DNA from 4 places in the Paenibacillus sp. Soil724D2 genome. Region 1 is predicted to be linked to each of the others. Evidence: riboswitches for the same ligand, from Rfam matches in the RefSeq annotation. Region 1 holds a riboswitch; each other region holds the start of a gene.

The links. Region 1 has a riboswitch for cyclic di-GMP ahead of ASG85_RS36745 (putative motility protein). Riboswitches for the same ligand answer to the same signal wherever they lie in the genome.
Region 2: linked by a shared signal. The riboswitch ahead of ASG85_RS00475 (C40 family peptidase) and the one ahead of ASG85_RS36745 (putative motility protein) in region 1 are both predicted to bind cyclic di-GMP.
Region 3: linked by a shared signal. The riboswitch ahead of ASG85_RS06990 (dynamin family protein) and the one ahead of ASG85_RS36745 (putative motility protein) in region 1 are both predicted to bind cyclic di-GMP.
Region 4: linked by a shared signal. The riboswitch ahead of ASG85_RS15975 (stalk domain-containing protein) and the one ahead of ASG85_RS36745 (putative motility protein) in region 1 are both predicted to bind cyclic di-GMP.

Annotation. Positions count from the first base shown of each region.
Region 1 is NZ_LMRY01000001.1:424,714-428,931, reverse strand. It holds gene carB (carbamoyl-phosphate synthase large subunit) at 1-884, shown strand, start outside; gene pyrF (orotidine-5'-phosphate decarboxylase) at 980-1,669, shown strand; gene pyrE (orotate phosphoribosyltransferase) at 1,709-2,350, shown strand; cyclic di-GMP riboswitch class I at 2,432-2,517, shown strand; gene ASG85_RS36745 (putative motility protein) at 2,538-2,738, shown strand; gene ASG85_RS02085 (LysR family transcriptional regulator) at 3,266-4,138, opposite strand.
Region 2 is NZ_LMRY01000001.1:98,550-102,767, forward strand. It holds gene ASG85_RS00470 (ribonuclease H-like YkuK family protein) at 142-735, opposite strand; gene ASG85_RS00475 (C40 family peptidase) at 842-1,795, opposite strand; cyclic di-GMP riboswitch class I at 1,960-2,047, opposite strand; gene ASG85_RS00480 (hypothetical protein) at 2,166-2,459, opposite strand; gene ASG85_RS00485 (thiamine pyrophosphate-dependent enzyme) at 2,530-4,218, opposite strand, start outside.
Region 3 is NZ_LMRY01000005.1:52,109-56,326, forward strand. It holds gene ASG85_RS06985 (dynamin family protein) at 1-196, opposite strand, end outside; gene ASG85_RS06990 (dynamin family protein) at 224-1,705, opposite strand; cyclic di-GMP riboswitch class I at 1,815-1,901, opposite strand; gene ASG85_RS06995 (hypothetical protein) at 2,870-3,610, opposite strand; gene ASG85_RS07000 (hypothetical protein) at 3,676-3,867, opposite strand; gene ASG85_RS07005 (hypothetical protein) at 4,088-4,218, opposite strand, start outside.
Region 4 is NZ_LMRY01000015.1:3,435-7,652, forward strand. It holds gene ASG85_RS15960 (SRPBCC family protein) at 1-17, opposite strand, end outside; gene ASG85_RS15965 (ArsR/SmtB family transcription factor) at 20-361, opposite strand; gene ASG85_RS15970 (3D domain-containing protein) at 806-1,495, shown strand; cyclic di-GMP riboswitch class I at 1,692-1,786, shown strand; gene ASG85_RS15975 (stalk domain-containing protein) at 1,858-4,218, shown strand, end outside.

The sequences.
Region 1 (4,218 bases):
TTATGGAACATGTTGAACGCGCAGGGGTTCACTCTGGTGACTCTATCGCGGTTTATCCGCCGCAATCCATCTCAGATGAGATTAAACAACAAATTATCGACATTACGACGAAAATCGGCCTTGAGCTGAACGTAGTTGGTCTGGTCAACATCCAGTTCGTTATTCATAACGATCAAGTATATGTGATCGAGGTCAACCCGCGTTCTTCCAGAACCGTGCCTTTCTTGAGCAAAGTAACGAACATCCCGATGGCCAACGTGGCTACACGCGTCATTATGGGACAAAAACTGGCTGATATGGGCTACCAAGGCGGCTTATGGCCGGAAGACAAGTACGTGTCAGTTAAAGTGCCAGTGTTCTCCTTCGCGAAGCTGCGCCGTGTAGATACGACGCTCGGACCTGAGATGAAATCGACGGGCGAGGTAATGGGGCGCGATATCAATTTTGCCAAAGCTCTCTATAAAGGCTTAATTGGAGCGGGGATGAAAATTCCTGCAGCAGGATCTGTCGTAGTAACGGTTGCTGACAAAGATAAAGAAGAAGCGATTGAAATCTTAAAGGGCTTCTATCGACTTGGATATAAAATCATTGCAACAGGCGGAACGGCAGCAGCGATCGAACAAGCTGGTCTTCCGGTAACGACTGTGAATAAGCTGAGCGAGGGTTCACCTAACATTCTGGATCTTATCCGCAGCGGTGAAGCACAATTCGTCGTGAACACACTGACCAAAGGTAAAGAGCCAGAGCGTGACGGCTTCCGCATTCGTCGTGAAGCAGTAGAGAACGGTGTGGTTTGTATGACATCACTTGATACAGTAAGAGCGCTTGTTAATATGCTTGAAGCGATCAACTTCTCCTCACGTGCAATGCCAATTCATGTCTAAGACTATGCTTACGAAGTCAGTTTTGCTAAAGCAAAACTCTAAGGAGAGTGACGAACTTGAGTACACTAACTCGTACAGATGTTACTGGACGCATTATGGTCGCTTTGGATTATGCGAACGCAGAAGGTGCTGAAGGGCTGCTAAAGCAGCTCGAAGGCATCCCTTGCTACGTGAAGGTAGGCATGCAGCTGTTCTATGCTGCGGGTCCTGGCTTCGTCGCGAGTCTGAAGGATCGCGGCTACAAGGTGTTCCTCGATGTGAAGATGCACGACATTCCGAACACGGTCAAAGGCGGCGCGGAAAGCGTGACGCGCCTTGGGGTGGACGTGTTCAATGTCCATGCTGCCGGAGGCAAGCAAATGATGGAAGCCGCCTTGGAGGGTGTTGACAAGGGGCTAGCTGTAGGTGGTTCGCGCCCGATCGTTATTGGCGTGACGCAATTAACCAGCACAAGTAGGCAGGTGCTGAACGACGAGATCGGCCTGACCGGTACGGTTGAGCAGGCCGTCATTCGTTATGCCCGCTTGGCGCATGCTGCGGGGCTTCAGGGGGTCGTCGCGTCACCGCTTGAGGTGACCGCGATTAAGGCAGCATGCGGTGACGGGTTCGTCACCGTGACGCCAGGCATTCGCCCTGCGGGAGCCGACGTGGGCGACCAATCGCGCATCATGACACCAGCTGAGGCGTTCGCGCAGGGGACGGATTATGTCGTGATCGGCCGACCGATCACAGGCGCAGCGGATCCAAGAGCAGCAATTGAAGCGATTATCGATTCAATCGTTTAGCATGCTTGGTCTAACAACGGAAGGAACGGTGGTAGGAATATGAGTCAACTCGAAACAATCGCGCAGCATATTGCAGCATCATTATTAGATATAGAAGCGGTGGCACTTCGACCGCAGCAGCCTTTTACATGGACTTCTGGCCTGAAGTCGCCAATCTATTGTGACAATCGTCTGACGATGTCACACCCAGCTATACGCGAAGCGATCGCCGACGGCTTCGCAGCTTTGATTCAAGAGAAATTCCCGGATGCTGAGGTTGTTGCTGGTACGGCAACAGCCGGCATTCCTCATGCCGCTTGGGTTGCTCAGAAGCTAGGTCTCCCGATGATCTACATTCGTGATAAAGCCAAAGGACATGGCAAGGAAAACTTGATTGAAGGTACTGTGAAACCAGGTCAAAAGGTGATCGTGATTGAGGATCTGATCTCTACGGGTGGCAGTTCTTTGAAAGCAGCTATTGCTGTCAAAGAAGCTGGCGCTGTAGCGTTGGGTGTGCTCGCGATTTTCTCCTATCAGCTAGATAAAGCTACCGATGCATTCCAAGCTGCTGATATGCCACTGTACACACTTTCCAACTACTCTACACTGCTTGAAGTGGCTCTGGAGAAGGGGAAAATCAAACAAGAGGACATGGAATTGCTTCGTTCTTGGAGATTGAATCCTGCTGCGTTTGGTGTGTAGGTCTGTATTTGCTCAATTGCGAGGATTGACGAATTATGTAAGTATATCCTATACTGGATAAGTGATAGGTACTGCCTAACATCTGCGAAATGGCAAATGACGCGAAAGCGACAGACGCAAAGCTATAGGGGCTACTCGGTTACACCGTATGCTTGCCAGCTACCGAACGATGAGAGGAGGAGTGCTCGTGAATATCAATAGTGTTCTAACTGCGATTAGTGGTGGAGATGCTTTGAAGCAAGCCGTTGGCCTTCAGCTTTTAAGCAAAGTAAGTGATATGCAAGCAGCTTCATCTAGTACTTTAGTACAGGATTTTGCTAAATCCCAACAGCTGGTTACCGCTTCAGCGACACCGCATTTGGGTGGCAATCTCGATATCCGCATATAAGTTCATAACAGAAGAAGCTCTACCTTTACGAAAAGGAGAGCTTCTTTTTTCATTATTTAATTAATATGTTTTGGGTGATGTTTTTTTCTCTTCTGTGGGAGAACTTACAGTGTAGAGCGACGGGCCTAAATTAAAGTAACTTAGCATGTGAGAACTCTGATGGCTATGTTATAGAAAAGAGATCGTCAATTTATTCGACCAATCTTACTCTACATTGAGGTCCGGATAAATTGTCATATATCCTGGATTGAGGTTGCTGGATGAATGAAGGCTTATTCGTTGTTGAAAGATGTTGCAGAGAGTGCAACAATTGCTGCCTAAATCCATCTAATCTCCCTTAGATGTTGCATAACGTACAACAATTTGGTCCTATTAAGGCAGTTTCGTAACAAATGGGTTCGAAATGAGGTACAACTATAATTTTGCCAAATAGCCTTTAGGCGTGTAACCAGTATAGCCCATCTAACTTCACAAAGCTGCTGATCGACTCTAAAGGACGAAGTATCCGTTTTTCTTTCTGGAGGAGGTTAACCTTCTGTCAGTTGTCGAATGAATGTTTGCAAAGGCTGGGACATCCACTTTTTGGGGTGCAGCAGCAGTTGAAGGTCCAATTTCAAGTCTGAATGTGAAAAAGGAAGATGGGCAAGTTTTCCTTGTTCCAGTTCGTTCTGTACAGCAATTTGGGGCAGCAGGGCAATACCGAGCCCATTCATGACGCAGTGTTTTATGGTTTCTAAATTACCGAGTTCAAATCCAATTTGAAGCGGGACAGCATGATCTTTTAGTAACTTTTCAAACATACCTCGATAGATGCAGCCCTCTTCTGTAACGATAAATTCGGCTTGCTGAAAATCAGTTAGCTGTATTTGTGTTCGTTTCGTTAGCGGATGCTCAAGCGGTGCCACCAAAACTAAAGGTTCTTCCCTGACCTTTGTACAAGCAAGTGTGGTATCTGCAGGATAACGATCTAGTAGGAGTCCAATGTCATAGTCCCCATCTCTTACTTTGGTAATAAGGGAAGCTTCACTATCAGGGAAGAGCTGGATATTCAGTCCAGGAAATTGTTGTTTCAGCACATGTAAATAGGGTGGTAAATAGTAAGCAGCGAGTGAGTTAATCGTACCTATCGTCAGTGTTCCACTGACTTCGCTTGTTATCATTTCTTTGGATTGATCATAGAGGTCAAGCATTTGCAAGACTAGCTTTAGCAAGCTTTCACCGGGTGCAGTTAACCGAAGCTGACGCCCGTATCTTTCGAAAAGAGGGACCCCATATTCTCGTTCCAACTTTTGTATTTGCATCGTAATACTCGATTGCGCATAGCCCAATTCTTCAGCAGCTCGTGTAAAACTCTTTCTCCGTGCAACCTCCCGAAAGGTTCGGAAATAGGTTAAATCCATGGGAACCCCTCGCTTTATTATTAAAATTTTTGATGAGTCTTATCATTTATTATAGCTAACTGTGATCCAATGATCCATGC
Region 2 (4,218 bases), 330 kb from region 1:
CTCCCCTTTCTCTTTAACCTTGTAGAAGCATTATTTCGCTAAGAAGCTGAGGAATCCTCTTTTCAATACCTTCTCAACCAAACAAAACCGTCAGTTCCTATGATCGAGGAGACCACATCGAACTAACGGTTTCTATAACTTTTATAGGATGCCATCGATGACCTCATGATTCTCATAAATTGGCTGATACGGCTTCTTCGAAAAACGGTTGGCATAAGCCGAAGCTACATAACAATCCGGTTTAATAACAGGAACCATGCCGACGGATTCCACTCTCCTTACCATCTCTTGGACGAATTTAGCCGTCCGGTTCTTATTCTCATCGTCACCTGCATCAATATGAATAAACATATCAAAGGAAGCACCCTGATACAGATGTGGAAGAATGATGTTTTCCATATCCTGTCGCTTAGACTCATCAAAATACATCGCAATCTCTTCACTCAGAGCAGTTTCCATCGAAAGTTTTTCTCTAATCGAATGTAGGGCCCGATGAACGATGACTTGACGATAACACGCCCACGCTCCTTTTCCTAACCGCTGGATAACTACACCAGTAATGAATTTCGTATGACCTTGGTGTACCTGACAATCCGTACCAATAATAAATTTGTAGGTTGCTACGGGGTCGTGACGCATGAAATGGAGAATACGCTCGTGTACGGTATCTAGGTTTAGTCCTCTTTCCGTTGTGTTCCGAAATTCCAGTGGATGGGTCGTCGTCAAAGGTTTCAAAGATAAGGTTCTTCCTTTCTTCTTAGAATGAGGAAGAAGCGGATGCTGAAGCTGCATCCGCCCCTATCTATAGTATATGGCAAAGTTCCTCTGATCGAACCATCACTTATCGTAAAACATGGCCGCCGTACAAAAATCGATTTTCCCATTGCTTTCCAGCGATCGTATCCATACGAACACCGCCGGATTCGATCGAATACGTATGCAGCATATTCCCATTTCCTAAATATAGTCCAACATGCGTGATCGGTTCTGTAAGAACGTTCACATTATCATAATCTGATGCTTTACTCCCTTTGTAGCTGCTGAAGAACATCAGATCCCCACGTTTCAAACTTGTCCAGTCCTTACTAACAGGACCTAACGATTTAACATAGTTGCCTTGTGCTTGTGAATCGCTAGGAACGGATAATCGTAGAGCATCCCAGAACATCGTTTGAATGAAATCCGAGCAATCGAAGGTCGTGGTATCGTTGCGTTCCGAACCAAATTCATAAGGAGTGCCTAAGTAAACTTTGCCAGCTGCAATAACGGCTTCAATTTCTTCGGCGAGAGGCAGATTGGGTTTGATGACGGAGAAATCAGTGCTTATGTATTTACTATTTGTGCTTATATAACCGCTAATTCCATTGGCATCTTGGATTTGGTACCAACTATCGTTGACTTTTTCTTTAACGAGGACGTCTTCCCCTTTACTAAGCATCCGAATAACCTTAGAGCCGGGATCGGAAGCTGGAAGTGTGCGAAAGTTTACGCCATAAATGATTTCCGCATTGCTAATTATTTTTATGTATTTGCTATTCGTCGAAACATAACCGCTTACACCCTGCGCATCCTTGATTTTATACCAATTCGTCGTTACATAGTCGGTGACAGTGACAATTTCGTTTGTTTTCAATAACCGTATAACATTACTTGCAGTACTAGCTTGATCTCTGAAACTTACGCCCGAAACAATTTGGGCCTTCGTCGTTATCCCCTCATCTGCCTGAATAGCTGCCGGGACTACAAAAGTAAGCGCTAAAACTAGCATACCAAGGACGATCGTCCATTTTCTCATCGTCATACCTCCATAGGTTTATATCACTCTAGCTGTATTTGAGTTACGTAAAACCGTACTGACGAAATGGATAATTTGAACCTGACACTTCCTCTTCATCGTAAAAAGGATGACCCTTTTGCCTCAACTGGGTCATCCTCTTCTTGTAGAAGGGTCCCATCGCATTCGACAGCTGGCTAGCACTCTGCTTTAGGCACGAGAGCCCCTGTAGCTTTGCGTCCCAAGCTTTCGCTCGGTTTGCCATTCCGTTGTGATGTTAATTTTTTCATTCGCATCCTTATTATAGTTTGAGGGGGCCTTCACGAATATAGGCGAAAGGTTGCGTTTGTTGTCGAAATCATAGTGGCTGCGTACCTATTGACGCTATGGTTTATTTTTCCGGTTTACGGACTTCCGGTTTTCGTGTAAGAGGCCAAAACACTTGCAAATTAGGGTCATTTTTCAACTTCACATTGCAGAGCTTCATTTCCCCTTCCTCAAGCTCAGTCACATGCCAAGTATCCGTCTCCATTCCCCCAACGTTGTGTAGAAAAGCAGAATACTGCTGCTCAGCCGCTTCTAAATCCGGCCAAAATTTAACGCCATAATAGGCTAAACCGTAGTGATTGACTTGTGTACATGTGAAAATCTGTTGCGATGTTTTGTGCTGCAGTACATAGGGCATCTTTCATTCCTCCGATAAAAAGGCACGTTCACCATCATGGTGAATGTGCCTTCATTTTTATGATGACGACTTATAAATAAGCATTCTCATGCTTCGCTTTTAACATATTCCAACGGCGTTCAACTTCCGTCTCGAACGATTTCAGGGAACCTTCATATTCAGGCTTCGTCATATGCTTCGTTTTCCCCATCGTCTTGAGCCAATCCGACAGTGGAATCTTCTTGCTCTTATCCTCCGGGTTATACGTGATGGACGTAACTCCGTGCTCTACTTCATAGAGCGGGAAGAAGCAGGAATCTACCGCAGCTCCGACGATATTGGAGCCTTCCTGGTCATCCGACAACCAGTTGAGTGGACAGGCAATGAGAATTTTCCCATATACCAATCCTTCATTTTGGGCGTACCATTGTGCTTTCGCGGCTTTCTTTACAAGATCCTGCGGATACGCTTCCGACCCCGTAAATACATACGGAATATGGGTAGCAGCCATAATTTGCGCTGTATCCTTGTGATGGAACACTTTACCACCCTGATGCTTCCCAACGTTCGAAGTCGATGTGCGATGACCCATTGGCGTCGAATAAGACAACTGCGCACCTGTATTCATGTATCCCTCGTTATCGTACTCGAGGATAATCATTTTATGATTGCGCAAAGCCGCTCCGATCGCCGGTCCCATGCCAATATCCATCCCGCCGTCACCAGTAATCATCACGAAGGTGAAATCGTCCTTCAAACCCAAATGGTCGAGCTCGCCACGTCGCTTGCGCTCCCAGAACATCTCCACAACCCCTGAGAGGGTCGCTGCGCCGTTCTGGAACAGATTATGAATATACGTCGCTTTGTGAGCCGAATACGGATAACCTGTCGTTACAACCATGGCACAGCCTGTATGGAAGATCGAGACAATATCGCCTTCAATCCCCTTGAAAAACAGCTCCAAGCCAGAGAAAATGCCGCAGCCTGGACATGCGCCATGCCCCGGCGCAATACGCTTTGGTTTCTTCGTCAATGCACGTAAAGGCGGGATACGTACATTCAGCTTGCCCGTGTTCTCATCCGGTGTTACCGTGATGAGTCCCGTCTTCAAATCCTCATACTTCATCGGCGTCAACACCCGCTTCGGCGCTTTTGAAAGATCACCTGGCGTGTGGCCATAGTAATCGAAGGGAACCTCAACCTTGCCGCTTTGTACAGCGTCAATGGCAAATTGGAACAAATTATGCCCGTCTTCGGCATAAAAGTCCTTGCCACCTAAGCCGTAGATTCGGCTTATGACAAGCGTATCTCTGTTCCCGTGTGTGAACAGCGCCGCTTTAATTTCGTTGACCATATTGCCGCCATGGCCGCCATAGGAATCCGCGCGATCGCCAACGGTGATCGCCTTCACATGCTGCAAAGCTTCAGCGATCTGCTTTGCTGGGAATGGACGGATGATATTCGGCGCGATCGATCCGGCCTTTATGCCCTTCTCGCGGAGCTGGTCGACGACGTCTTTGATGATTTCGGAAGCCGAATTCATCAAGAACACGGCGACTTCCGCGTCCTCCATCCGATATAGCTCAAGAATCGGATAATCACGGCCTGTCAACTCAGCATATTCCTGCCGAATACGGTCATAAACACCTTCAGCGTTATACATGGCCATGGACTGCTGGTAGCAGTTATTAATATAATCCGGCTCATTCATATAAGGACCTACGGTAATCGGATTATTACGATCTAGCGTATCTGGGAAGCCCTGTGGCTTCTCACCGAC
Region 3 (4,218 bases), on a different contig from region 1:
ATGTACCCTGAAATACAATTTTAAATTCCGTTTCGTTAAGCTCGCCAATTAAGATATCAATCAATTGGTCCAACCAAACCTGTAACCGTTCATTATAAAATTTGACCAGCCTGCTGTCTTGGCTGATGTTTTCCCCATCAAATAAAATCTTTGTTTCCACTTTATAGGGATTATATCTTAAAAATACTTCTGTCATTTATGTCACCTTCCGTAATTTGATTTCTCAACTGGTTAACTGTAATAAAAAGCGCTCCAACAAGCCAATACCAGTTTTATTCAGAGCTTTTTGTAAGGATTGTGAGCTAAGCACAATATTACCGACTTGGACATCGATGTGGCTTTGAATTTTAACTTCAGAGATGGATAAAGAGCTATTAAGATTTCTTGCGATAACATTCATATCATATTCAGGAATTTGAAATAAACTATAAAAGGAGAGAAGATCTCTTGTTTCTTTTCTTGTAAGCTCTCTTCCTTCCAGTGCATAAGTAAACAAGCTTGCTGCATAAGCTGAGATTGGAATTACAGTTGGAGATTTAACGCCATGATCGGTGATGTATTTGATTGCAATATTCAAAGAGTCAAACATGTCGTCATCAGCATCCAAATCCAGTTGATCCACCTTGTTCAGCAAAAAGATAATATTCTTATCTAGCGCTACTTTTAAAACATTTTTCAATAGAATGCTATCATCCTCAGATGCAAGGTTAGTTACGTTTAATACATATAAAATCATATCAATGTCTGCTGTTTGTAATATATTATACGTAATTTCACCGTGCTCCCTATCCCTCGAATTATTAGTGCCAGGCGTATCCATAAACGATATCTTATGTCCCTTGAGCTCAGAATACGAATGTACTCTGCCTTCTAACTGAATCCTACTCACATCGGGATTATGGTTCCAATCAGTAACATCGGAATAAGTTACATCCCTTCGACTATCTAATAAGGTCCCGGAAGCAACACCAACCTCTTTCCTTAACACAGGGTTATTGGTAAACTCAACTATTTTGGATGTGCATGCTTTATTTTCAGATGGAAACATCTGTTTACCGATAAGAGCATTTAATACGGTCGATTTCCCAGAGCTCATTGTAGCGATAATTAATACTCTCGGTTGTTTGATCAGATCAAAGTTTCGATGTTCTTGTATAATATGATAGAAATAGGACAAGCAAGATAACTTTTTATTTTCCAACAAACTATTCACATTTTCATGTGCTAGAATCTTTAGTAATATCAGCCTGATTTGAACAGTTGTTGAAGGTGCAATTTCGAACAAGTCAGAATAAAGTTGTATTATTTTATTATGGTAAAACTGTTCAAAATTAGAGAGATTCAGAAATAATAGTTCAGCCAGCAAAAGTATGCAGTAATTGGCCTCAATAAATTTCCATTTAAGTAACCAGTTCTTATCGTAACCTATGAGTCTAATTCCCTTTTGTAGTAAATCAGTTTCGTTATTAGAACTAAGGTCCATAAACTTATCAAAGTCATGTTCTGTGATATGAAAAGCAGTCTTATAAGAATTCATAATATCTAAAATCTGCTCATTGTTTCTTTTACTTGATTTCAAAGCAATATAGATAAATACGACATATGAATATCGAATTGAATAATTTTCTTTGAGAATGGGATGTTTATCCAAATTAATCTTAGAAACCATCGATTCCAGTTCATAGTCTAGACTGGTAAATTCCATTGTACTTCCAGCCTCCTTTAAGATTGAAAATTAATAATTTTCGGTTTATTCTTGAAATTCGAAAAAAACATCACACGCAAGTGTGATGAGTTAATTTGGACACACCACTTTAGGCAACTCGGCCACCATAGAGTAGCTCATCCTTAGGCCCGAAGCTTTGCGTCCTTACTTTTCAATAAGCTTGCTATTGTCTAGTAGTTATTAGAAGCTCCTAGTTATTTACAGTATAGGTCTAAAGACTTAACCAGTCAACTAAATATTACAACTTTCGGCATGGTTCCCCAAGTGGGAGGCGGAGTTTTGACGAACGAAACTGAAGATATGCTACCAATGATTTACACACCTTAAGAAGCTTGAATGCTGTGCTTCTTGTACCTAGTAATAGCATTTACATACGCAATAGCAAATGAAATTTTGAAGTAATCATACATAATTGCATTTTGTATAATTGGAGCTAAAATCTATCAATAATTTCCTTCATAAACTTTCTTCTGAAATGCTGAATTTATTATTGATAATGTGGAAGGGCTTCCATAAGTGGCGTTCGTATAGCGATTCGTGACAAAAAAATCAATTCAGTGAAGACCTTTTTAAATGCAGCAAACCTACGGGTCTATTATTTATTCACTGTTGGCATTAATTCAAGACTACGGAATAGTGACATGCTGAACTTAAGGGGAAGTGATGTCGTTGAAAAAGATGAACTATCGGGGCGCTGATTTGTATACGGGAGAAGAAGACAAATAAGGTGAGGGATTTCCAGTGATGTGCCCAGCGAGGCATTGAAGAGTACCTCGCTGCACGAAAAAACTATTCAGATGCCAAACCACTATTTATTCCCCGAAATCAGCACACTGGTAAAATCCCTTTGCAACGGAATCAAGAATGGGCCTGGGACACATACCCTACGGTAAACATTTGGCTACCATTAATATGATTCAAATACTTCTCAATCAAACAACTCCTAATTCGATAACTTGACTGACATATGTTAGAGAAAAGCTTGTTCTTACATATACCCTGTAAGGTAAAAATTACTGAATTCTTGGTCTCTATTATCATCGAAACAGCATCAGTAAAATGGATTTATGGTCTTCCTTGCTATATCATAGTTTGTTCGGAGAACTTAGTTCTGAAAATTGAGTTATCAAATTATTAAGCGGGCTAAAGTTTTAATAATTTATAATTAATATATGCTTTGAGTAATCTTGGTTGCATTAAAAAAGGGAATAGTGCAACTTTTAACTTTTCAACTATATCTTTCCCATTAGATGAGTCAACAGGAAACAAATTAATTATTTTCAAATAATCCATAGTTAATAAAGTAAGAACTATCCAAAAAATTGATTCATTAAAATCGAGCGCAACCTTATATGTATTCAGTATTGTTTTATCTTTTTTTACACGAATAACAAATGGTAAGGAAAATATAAAAAATGATAAAATTATAGCTATAATAAAGAACCATTTACCAGCTACTGAACTAGTATCGATAAAATATACTAAAAAAAAGGTAGCAACAAAAGGCACGCAGAAAAAATTTACTATTGAAGATAGAGCGACTGATTTATTAATTCTCTCTTGTTTCAGACCAAGGAAGCAAAATGATATTATTAACAGAAATATGTATGTTATTATATTTTCTGCATTAAATCTATCGCTACTCGATACAATAATAAATATGATACCTATAATTACACCTAGAAATAGTACAAATCCATTAAGTAACATACGTCCGACCGTAATAAGAATCGTGATAAGTACATTAATTATTTTAGTTATCAATTTCCCAAAAACAAAAATGTATTCACTTATTATTCTAGTTAATTTTTCATGTATAGCAGATCTTGCATTTTCAGAAATACGTTCTATTGTTTCTTCAAGTCTAATAAGCCATTCTTTCATTGAGTTCTCCTCTAAAGATTTAGTTAATATTCAATTTTATTAATAATTCATAATCATTTTAGATCTCATAATAACATCTTCAATTTCCTCGAATTAACAATAGTTTGGGTCATATAAAGCAGCGAGTATAAATCCAATGAATAAATATAATGGCGAATAGGCAAAGTATCCATGCCAGACTTTCTTATTTTTTCAATCCATTTCAACGCGGCATCTTTTCCGATTTCACGATTCTGCATCGCAAACTCTATAGTCATTGGCAGGATCTCGTATTATATCGCATGCGAGTCAAAAATGAGAATTTCATAGAGGCAGTTACAATCCGCTTCGTGCATCGATTTCAATTTTGCATGTCCCACCAGTTAACTTGCTCACTGATTACCCTTCTAGAGTCGCTTCCTTGTAAATATCGGTCCTAATCCCTGATTTCATACCAGTAGATGAACATATTCTAGGGAATTAGTGTTTTTATAACAGTCACGAAACTGAATTAATTGGAGTTCTTAACCTGGCTCGATAGGCCTCAATAAATGGATCAATCATTTGCCTTGCTAGTGCTACATATTCTTGCTTTTCATCCAAAAAGCTTTTTAATGCATTTAAATCAA
Region 4 (4,218 bases), on a different contig from region 1:
GCTTTTTCTTGAGTCATGTCTAATCCTCCAAATCAAATTGTTTTTTCTTTTCCTTCTCTAACATTTGCTGCAAATAATCGTCCAAGCGATCAAATCTCTCTTCCCACATGCGGCGGAAAGAGTCTAGCCATCCATCTAGCTCCTTGAGCGACTGAAACTGCAGCTTATAGATTCTTTTATTCGCAGACGGTTGTACCTCGACAAGTTCTGCATCACTAAGCACACGGAGATGCTTGGATACTTGCGGCTGCTGGAGCTCAAGCCGATCCGCTATTTCCCCGACGGTAAGGGGACCGTCACGCAAGAGCTCGACAATGTGCAAGCGGTTTGGCTCGGCAAGAGCACTGAAAGTCTTATTCATAGACATAATATACTCCAGATGGAATATTCCTGTCAAGGAATATTTGTGAACTACTGTATGTTGAAAAGCAAGAAAGACTGCCACACCGGCAGTCTCCTACTTTCACGTTTGTTAGTTTAAGCCAAGATTTGTTTTGTATACTACTGAGCATTCTTATTTCTTTATGGTTTGTTTTTTTTAGCGCTCTGTCCGCCTTGGTTTGCGTTGGTCCCCACATGTTTGTTGATCTGTCCTCCGCCTTCAACTCTTTGAATACGAATATTACCGTTGAAAATGGTGATATAGTAAATCAATAGACCGTTTTTACTAGGTTTATAAGATTTCATAAGAATTGTCCATTATGTCTATCAAATTGAAAAAAATATATACGAGACGTATATAAATCATAGAATTGGACGAATCTAGTAGCTATAACTCTATTATTTTTTAAGAGGAGGAGATACTATGTTTCGTAAAATTCTTTATGTTACTTTGACGCTTCCGTTGCTGCTTTGTTTGTGGCAGGTGCAACCCGCCTATTCGTACCCTGAAAGTGAAGATGGGGGGGAATTACCTCCTACGTATAGTATGGCAAGAAATGCAGCTCCTGTGGAAGAAGCCGCTCAAGCTGAGCTTGTTCAGCCAAGGACGCAATACCAAGTGGACCGCGGAGATACGCTGTTCAAAATTGCACGTGATTTTGGCGTATCCGTAGATGACCTTATCAATTCAAACAATATTCCAAATCCGAACCAGCTAACGATAGGTCAAAGTTTAACGATTCCGAAGAGTGAATCCGAGATTGGTTTACCAAATGGTCAAAAGAAAATTATCAAAAAAGTGTTGAACACAACCCTTACAGCTTATACGGCTGGCGTTGAATCAACAGGTAAAAAGGCATCCCATCCCATGTATGGCATCACATTTAGTGGTCTTAAAGCCAAAGAAGGACGCACGATCGCCGTGGATCCTGCAGTAATCCCTTTAGGTTCTACGGTGTTCATTGACGGCATCGGGATTCGTAAAGCGGAGGATATAGGTTCGGCTATTCGCGGTTCGAGAATTGATGTATTTATGAATGATTTGAGTGACGCTCAAGAATTCGGTGTAAAGAAGAATGTGAAAGTCTATTTGCTAGATAGAGAGAATATTTAAGTCAGAAATTTATCAGGGCAAAGGTCAACCGGGACATCCGGTTGGCCTTTTTTGTGTGATATCACACACTTTGTGCATGTATTTCCTCTTTTTTGTAGAAAAGTGTTGAAATTTGAAAAAACGTGGATTAATATGGAAAACAGTTGGTTCTAATTAACTAGTACGAATGAGTAAAAATACCTAATAACCAAGCAATAATGAACAAAGGCAAATCCATCGAAAGGTGGAGACGCAAAGCCACGGGTCTAAGCCATGAGTCATATCTCATGGGATGATAGCCGGGTTGCTCTATTGAGCTTGGTTTTTTTGTGTTATCTAACATGGAGATTGAGAAGGAGCGAGGGCATGTGGGGTTTATAAGAATGAAATTATGGGTGCTTATCTTGATGGTTGTCATTGGCGCAGGATCGTTAGGCTTGCTGCCAAAAAGCGCCTTCGCGGAGTTATTCACCTCAACGGACAAGCTTACCGAGTACACGCTACCTGAGTCTGAAGCGAAGATCACAGGCAATCAGATGGTGTACTTAGGCAAAGATAATCCTGGTTGGTGGCAGGTGTTCAGCCGCAATTTAGAGACCGGAGAGTTGAAGCAACTTACTGACACCAAGAAGTATAAGCAATACTTATCTGCAGGAGGAGGCTATGCCGTCTATTTGGAGGACCAAAAGCATGTTATGCTTGTCAATCTTCTAACCGGTGAAGTAACCAAGACTGAAATCTCTCCGTATTCCTATGATCAATTTGCCACTGATGGGAAATATGTTGTTTTCTACAAACCGATTGAAGGGATACTCAGGGTTTATAACTTAGAAACAAAAGTAACCTCAGAAATCGGAAAAGGCAGAAGGGCTCTAATTGAAAATGGTATTGTCGTCTATATTAGCGATAAGGGGAGCTTAGAACGCTATAACGCAATGGATGGATTGTCCAGGACATTGTACAAGCCAACAGAAGGTTATATCAGGAATGATAAGAAATTTGCATTTGACGGCAAAAACGTTATCTGGATGCATGCATTTACTTCCAAGCCAGATTATGAGACAAGGATGCTGAATGTCGAGGATATCGACACCGTACCAAAGGTTCTAAGCACCTTCAAGGAATTAGGAGATATTTTCTCGCAAGTATCCATTGGTACTAGTATAGCGGCATGGCCGGAGTTCAAAAATGGAGCTAACCATATTGTCGCTGCCGATCTTTCTTCAAGACAAACTGGCATTGTTGGAGACAATGAAGTCCTCATTGGCATCTATAACGACCAGCTTGTATTGAGAATGAAGGACGAAACCATCCAACTTCGCCGGCTCGAAAAGACAGGTGAAGGTCAGGTAGAAGACACGCTCGTTTCGGCTGTTCCTTATTTCTATAGTGTTCCTACTGGTATCAGGGGAAGTATTGGGAAATTGGGTAATATTAAAAAACTGTCTACACAGGACGATAGCGTAACCGTATACTCACCGAAAGACCCGGAATCTGATTTTTATGAAGCTGTCACAATTGACTTCAAGGATGATAAAGATTTAGCGCTTACCAAAGCACTTAAGCCTGGCCAAAAAATGGTCAGCTACCCGTGGGCTGTGTCCTATGAGTCGAGGGATGACGTCTTGAAGCTCTCGATGACCTATATGAAGGAAAGAGTTCCTGCAGGAGGTCTGAACAAACTGGGGATATATCGACTAGATTCCGGCTTGTGGACTTACATGGGCGCTCTGCTAGAGGAGAATAACACACGGTTATTTACGGACATTTCTCAGTCAGGTGTTTATGCTGTGCTTTACTTCGATGTTCCGAATGAGTTTGTTCGTGATTATTGGATACAGAAGCGAATTGAACTATTAAATGCAGATAAACCGATTCGTGTTTTCTTGGACGGAGAAGAAGTGGTCTTCCATCAGTCCCCTGTACTGAAGGATGGATCAACGACGGTTGAATTTAGACCTATTTTCGAAAAACTGGGTTTAGACATTGAATGGAACGACTCCAAACAAAGTGTAACAGGAACGAGTCAGGGTAAGTCGCTCTCCCTCATATTAGGACAGGATGAAGCGAACGTGAATGGCAGTACTACCTCAATGCCTACCGCTCCTTTTCTAAATCAGGGTTACACCTTCGTACCGCTGCGCTTTGTTGGCGAAGCAACGGGGCGCAAGGTGCTGTGGGATGCTAATCTGAAATCCGTTTATATCTACGATCCTGCAACTGAAGGAAAGCTGTACGGTGACAACGGCGCACTTCTATATGAAGGTCAAGTCAAGAATGGCCAAATGAACGGCAAAGGAAAGCTATACCGCGATAATGGCTCAGTTTGGTACGATGCCGTGTTCCATGATAATGAAGTCGTTGGACCAGGCGTCATCTATTTTTCAGGTAACCAATACGGTCGCGACCGAACAGGTGAAATTGCGATTGCGCAGAAGTTCGAGGACGGTCGTCAGACAGGCTATGTTATCAATATTGACGATAGTAGTTTCGTAGCTTACGAAGGTGAAACTAAATTAGGGGTTTTTCAAGGGAAAGGTAAGTTTTACATCGTAGATAAGCTTGTCTACGATGGCGAGTTTAAAGACAATTTGTATGACGGTTATGGCAAGTATTTTATAAATGGAATTCTTCGATACGAAGGCAATTGGGTTAAGAACATCCCTAATGGATACGGTAAGACTTATGAAAAATCTGAAGACAAGGTTTATCTCTATGAAGAGGGACAATATGCTGACGGAATG